2 linked regions of the Thalassospira sp. TSL5-1 genome follow. The protein of the gene in region 2 interacts with the protein of the main gene of each other region in a pairwise test. Links are inferred from orthologs where the notes say so. Each region holds a gene or a part of one and is shown on either strand. Other genes may lie near its edges. The genes, in order: ftsZ and LF95_RS03970.

Evidence for each region.
Region 1: the proteins of LF95_RS03970 (region 2) and ftsZ interact in binary tests that used the Escherichia coli proteins (3 or more experiments, as listed by UniProt). The link is inferred for Thalassospira sp. TSL5-1 from one-to-one orthologs.

What each region holds. Positions count from the first base shown.
Region 1 is NZ_KV880638.1:1,259,602-1,262,900, forward strand. The notes cover bases 77-3,050. They hold ftsZ (cell division protein FtsZ), read right to left. Parts: upstream 2,436-3,050; coding sequence 717-2,435; downstream 77-716. Other genes in these bases: lpxC (UDP-3-O-acyl-N-acetylglucosamine deacetylase), read right to left, coding at 77-422; ftsA (cell division protein FtsA), read right to left, coding at 2,877-3,050. Also shown: more of lpxC, read right to left, coding at 1-76; more of ftsA, read right to left, coding at 3,051-3,299. UniProt on the Escherichia coli protein: Essential cell division protein that forms a contractile ring structure (Z ring) at the future cell division site. The regulation of the ring assembly controls the timing and the location of cell division.
Region 2 is NZ_KV880637.1:842,550-845,699, forward strand. The notes cover bases 32-2,856. They hold LF95_RS03970 (rod shape-determining protein), read right to left. Parts: upstream 2,052-2,856; coding sequence 1,011-2,051; downstream 32-1,010. Other genes in these bases: mreC (rod shape-determining protein MreC), read right to left, coding at 32-890. In the rest of the region: more of mreC, read right to left, coding at 1-31; LF95_RS03980 (2-isopropylmalate synthase), read right to left, coding at 3,071-3,150. UniProt on the Escherichia coli protein: Forms membrane-associated dynamic filaments that are essential for cell shape determination. Acts by regulating cell wall synthesis and cell elongation, and thus cell shape.

The sequences.
Region 1 (3,299 bases), on a different replicon or contig from region 2:
ATGCCGACACAATCAATCAGGAAGGTAAAGGGGGCTGAACTGCCATCCATTACCGGAACTTCGTCGGCATCAATATCGATCAGGATATTGTCGATACGCTGACCGGCAAGGGCGGCCATCAAATGTTCGATCGTGCCGATCTTGATGCCTGCCTCAAGGTCGCCAAGGCAGGTGCACAGGCGGGTGTCGATGACTTCATCATACAGGGCGGCAAAGGTCGGTTTGCCCGGCAGGTCTACACGGCGGAAAACAACACCGTGATTAACCGGGGCAGGATGCAGCGTGATCTGGATTTTCTGCCCGGAATGCAGGCCAACACCGGCACATCCGATTGAACTTTTAAGACTGCGCTGCCGGACAACAGACGAAGCTGCGGCGCGCTGGTCATTCAAAGCAGTGCTGATATCGGCAATGTTATTCACGGGGAACCCCCAGACAAATCAGGTTGTATTACGATTGATTTTCATCGGGCGGTATGTCGGCCCGTTTTCCAGGATCACAAACTACCGGGTCGACCGCAATGCGGCAAATCACTCTTTGTTACCGTTTGTAACGTTGGGATTTCACATTAAAATCAATCATTTGTTAAGATTTTTTGCAATGCGGGAGGTGTGATTTTCGACGGGAATGTCACTGACGAAATCACGTAATAATACGGATGCCCATTAAAAAAGGGGAAGGCCGAAACCTTCCCCTTTTCGCGCGGAGGCTCGTCGTCAGTTAGCCTGGCGACGAAGGAAAGCCGGAATCTCCAGAAGGTCGTCAGACGCCGAAGACGTTTTGACCCGGGAAGCTGGATCGGCTTTCAATTGCGGACGGGCATCATCCCCCAGGGACAGCTCTGTCTGGCGGGGGGCAGGTGCCTGGGCCTGCGGGGCCGCAGCCTGCTGGCGCGGGGCGGCATCCTGTTCTGTCTGGTGGTTGTTTTTGCCAAACAGGTTACGGATACCGCCAAAACGCGGGCGGCTGTTGTGGCCGCTATCGGCGGCGTCGTAAACATCGGGTTCACCACGGGCCGGGGCATTGTCGGTCGGGCGGGCAGCACGCGGCGGAATAAACGGCATATCGCCGTTATCATCTGCAACATGCTGGCGCGGTGCGCTTTGCTGCGGCTGTTGGGCACGCGGCGCCTGGCGCAGGGCCGGGTTCGGTTTCAGCACGGTCTGACCCAGTTCGATCGAACCGGTCTGGGCCGGTTCGCCTGCCGGGTTGGACAGGCCGGGCTGCTGTGCATTGCCGGTGGCGGCAAAACGTTCAGACGGCATGTCTTCAACCGATGACCCGCCGGCATAGTCGTCCTGGCCGCTAAAGGCGGCAGCGGCCGGTGCATGCTCGGCGGCTGCAGGCTGCTGCTGCGGGGCCGGAGCATGGGTGCCAAAACCGGGGGCCGGTTTGGCGGCGGCCGGTTTATCGGAACGCGCATTGGTCAACGGGATGGTGGTCGGCTTCGGGCGGCGGACTTCTTCGGCATCAATGCCGGTTGCCACCACGGAAACGCGCAGGCCACCCTCGATGGTCGGATCAAACGTCGAACCAAAGATGATGTTGGCTTCGGGATCGACTTCTTCACGAATACGATTTGCCGCTTCGTCAACTTCATACAGCGCCATATCCATGCCGCCGGTGATGTTGATCAGAACAGCGCGTGCACCCTTCATCGAGGCATCTTCAAGCAGCGGGTTGGCAATGGCGGCTTCGGCGGCTTCCAGCGCACGTTTCTCGCCCGATGCCTCGCCGGTGCCCATCATGGCCTTGCCCATTTCGCTCATGACGGTGCGAATGTCGGCAAAGTCAAGGTTCACAAGGCCCGGAACCATCATCAGGTCGGTAATGGAGCGCACACCATTGCGCAGCACATCATCGGCCATCTGGAAGGCATCTGCAAAGGTGGTTTTTTCGTTCGCCACCCGGAACAGATTTTGGTTCGGGATAATGATCAGCGTATCAACATATTGCTGAAGCTGTTCAATGCCCTGTTCGGCGGTGCGCATGCGGCGCGTGCCTTCAAAATGGAACGGCTTGGTAACGACACCCACGGTTAGAATGCCGGCTTCCTTGGCGGCACGGGCAATCACCGGTGCGGCACCTGTGCCGGTCCCACCGCCCATACCGGCGGTGATGAAAACCATGTGGCTGCCTTCAAGCTGCGCCTGGATTTCTTCAATCGATTCTTCGGCAGCAGCACTGCCGGCATCAGGCCGTGCGCCGGCACCCAGACCCTGCGTGATCTGGCGACCAAGCTGCAGTTTGCGGCTGGACTTGCTTTGGTTCAGGGCCTGTGAATCGGTATTGGCTACGACAAAATCGCAGCCTTCAAGTTCGGATGCGATCATGTTGTTGACCGCGTTGCCACCGGCGCCACCGACACCGATAACGGTAATTTTTGGTTTTAGGTTTTCTTCCGCTTCAGGAACGGAAAAATTAATTGTTGGCATGTTTGCTCTTCCTTCTCCGCGCTTAGGAGTCTGAATCCAAAATCAGCCTTCCCTTTGCCGAAATTAGACCCGTGCTGATCTTTTACAGGTGAAAGAGTTAGTGCGGTGTTAATGACATCGTTAACCGGCGAAAATTTTCCGTTTTTTTTCGCTGTTTTCGGTGCCCCGCACTCTAACACGGGAAAGTTGGCAGCTTTTAAGGGTTTTTGATATTTTCCGGTTCCGGAACATTAAGGTGAAGGACTAATTTTGCGCGTGTTTTATCGTTTGCTCGCAACCAAAATGGCGCATGGTTCTTAACGAAATCTGACTCTTGGCCGGTTTTTTGTAAATTTTGTTATAGAATCGGGCGATTGATAATTTTGTCGGGATTGGCACTTTAAGTTAAGACGGGCATACAGGGTTAAACCGGGCTTCTTAAAAACGGCCAATCCCGAGGGATCAGAAATTTTCCTTCAGCCACGCGCCCAAACGGCCCCAGCGCCCGCCAGACTGGCGAATATGGGTCATAGCCTCGCTTAGCGGGTCGTTTTGTTGTTCAACCGCGCGCAAAAGCAACCCGGCACAGGCCGAAAAGGCCGGGCCGGACGTGGCCTGCGCCATGCCGGTTACGCCATGTGGTGATGCAACGGTGGCCGGGCGTTCAAACATTTGGCCTGCCAGATCGGCGATGGCGTTTAGCTGGCTGGCCCCACCGGTTAACATGATGGATCGTCCCCCAATTTGTGACAGGCCGTTTTCTTCCAGCTGGTCGCGGATCAGTTCAAACGTTTCTTCCAGGCGCGGTTTGATGATGTTGATCAGCATCGAGCGCGGCACATGATTGACGTTGGCGTCGTCCTCGTCGCCAATCACCGGCACGGC
Region 2 (3,150 bases):
TGGTTTTCCTGTTCAAGATGCGGCATGGAATGCAGGGCATCCGGGTCCTTTAGGATACCGGCCAGCCCATAATTGACCACACGCAGATATTCCACCTGGTGACGGCGAAACAGCGGGGCAACCCGCACGGCATTTTCCGATACCGACGAAACGATGCCCACCGGAATGCCTGGGGGAAAGGCGCCACCGTGACCCGATGTCAAAACCCGGTCGCCCGGTGCAATCGAGGCATCGGCGGTCAGGAAGGTCAGGATCGGCCGGTCGGTATTGTCACCTGATAGAAAGGCACGGTCGCGGCTGTTTTCGATCATGACCGGGATGCGCGAATTGATGTCGGTAATCAACAGAACACGCGATGCCTGATAACCGGCATCGGCAATCCGGCCAATCAACCCCTCGTCAGATAAAACGGCCTGACCTTTGTTTACGCCATCGCGGGTGCCTGCACTGATCATCATGCTTTGGGCAAAGGCACCGCCCATATCGGCAATGACGCGCGCGCTGACTTCGTGCTGAGCAGGCGGATTGGCAAAATGGGTCAGTTCGCGCAGGCGTTTGTTTTCGTAGTTCAGGTTCCGCGCAATCTGCTGCCAGGCCAGTAATTCGCGGTTTTCTTCGCGCAGGCGCAGGTTTTCCTCGTACAGATTGGCAAAACTTTCAATACGGCTGGTCACATCATCAATGCTGGCCGCCGGACGGGAGGCAAGACTCATGATGGGTGATACCAGATCAACGGCTGCCCCGCGAATACGTTCGATCAATACTGTGTCCGCCTTGCCCAGCAACATCAGGGCAAAACATGAAACAATCAGCAGAATGAACGCAAACCGGTGAAGTGCCGTACGGATCGGCGAAAAAATGCGCTGTTGTGGACCACTATGTTGAGCCACGTTTTTCCCCGTATTCCCCGCGTGTCGTCGAAAAACTATTCGTCGCAACTAATGATAATAAAAACGCCGAGTCGCGTCCAGTCAAGGATGCGGCCCGGCGTAGATTTTCTCACACAAACCTTAATAGGCGGTGTGCAACACGTTCCGCAGCATTTTCTTTTCTTCCAGAGCGCGGCCGGTACCCAGCGCAACACAGGAAAGCGGATCGTCGGCAATCGAAACCGGCAGGCCGGTTGCGTGGCGCAGCACGTAATCCAGGTTGCCCAGCATCGCACCACCACCGGTCAGAACAATGCCTTTATCAACGATATCGGCAGCCAGTTCCGGCGGGGTCTGTTCCAGCGCGACCTTGACGGCCTCGATAATGGCCGAAACCGGCTCGGCAAGGCTTTCGGCGATCTGACGTTCGGAAATCAGAAGTTCCTTTGGTACGCCATTCATCAGGTCGCGACCCCGAATTTCCATCGTGGCACCATCGCCATCGTCAGGCGCACAGGCAGAACCAATTTCCTTTTTGACCCGTTCGGCGGTGCTTTCACCGACCAGCAGGTTATGGGTGCGACGGATATAGGCAATGATGGCCTCATCCATTTTGTCGCCACCAACACGCACGGAGCGGGCATAAACGATACCGCCCAATGACAGAACGGCGACCTCGGTGGTGCCGCCGCCAATATCAACAACCATTGAGCCCGTCGGTTCGGTAACGGGCAGGCCAGCACCAATTGCTGCGGCCATCGGTTCGTCAATCAGCCAGACTTTGCGCGCACCGGCACTTTCGGCACTTTCCTGAATGGCGCGGCGTTCAACCGCCGTGGAGCCCGACGGCACACAAATAATGACTTCCGGGCTGGCAAAATTGCGCCGGTTATGCACCTTGCGAATGAAATGCTTGATCATTTCTTCGGCAATGTGGAACTCGGCGATGACGCCATCACGCAACGGGCGGATCGCCTGAATATATCCAGGGGTACGGCCCAACATCAGCTTGGCTTCTTCACCAACCGCGAGAACCTGTTTTTTGCCTTTCTCGTCGGTGATTGCAACGACCGAAGGTTCGTTAAGGACAATTCCGCGTCCCTTTACGTAAACCAACGTGTTGGCGGTGCCAAGATCGACCGCCATGTCGGAGGATAATATCCCAAGCAGTTTGGAAAACATTCCTGCCCTATGCCCCGGTAATAGAAAACTCTTAAACGCGAATGTATCGCTCTAGATAGCGCAGCGAGAGCGCCTATGCACGAATAAACTGCAACGGATTGCGGAATAGTTAAGGCCGCCCCTGCCTTTGCCGTGCTTAACGTGAATTTGCCCTTTTTGACCAGCAGAAAGGTTGATATCAGATCGCGCCGGCATATGTGTTCAATTTATAATTGTAGTTTTAAGGGGCGCGACAGGGCCGGTCTTTGGAAAGGTCAAAAGGACTCGATAAATCCGGTAAAATGGTAGTGCGGCCATGATCAGCAAGATGTCCCCGCGCGGTGTTTCAGGCATGCCAACAGCATTTTTCCGCTGCCTTCCAGACCAAAAATCAACAATTCACGCGGGTTTCGTCGGGGGAGCCTGATCCCCGGGTGGTTTGCCAGTGATCGACAGTCATTCTGTCCTCATATATCGGCATTGCACCTGGCTATGCTGGCGCGGTGGGGATGCGTTGCTTGTCCCGGCTCTGTTTTGGGTGTTGCTGTGCCTTCGAATATTTTGTGCCGGTTTGCGATCATTTCAACTTATGGTCGTTGTTTTGGTGCAAAAGCAAAAACAGGATCAATTTGTCTGTGTAATGTTGATGAATGCAAAATAACGCCAACTTTTTACCGTATCTCACAGACTTGCGGCGGATCGTGGATATGATTGGCGGCAGGGTGGCGGCGCTAAAAATGTAAATCGGCAGAAACCCTGAGAGGGTGTGGTGCAGAAAATTTACGCCAGTTGCTGCAAAAAACGGGCGCATATCGCGATGAAGACACAGCAATGCCGACCGTGCGGAATGCGATATTTGGCCAGGATGGGGTAAAATTTCCGTTTAAGTTGAATTTTGACGCCAATTGGTCGTCTATATCGCATCAGGGACAGCGAATCGGCGGTAGTTGGCCTTTGTAATGCAAAGCGGGCGGCCAAATTGACCGCCCGTTGATAAAATATAGGATGCGGGCTGATCGTTTTAGCCCTGTTTTGCCTGGTTATGAGGCAATGGCGTCAGGTGCTGTTTTCTCGCTTTTGAGGATCAGCTTGTTGACCGCCGTCACATAGGCCATGCAGG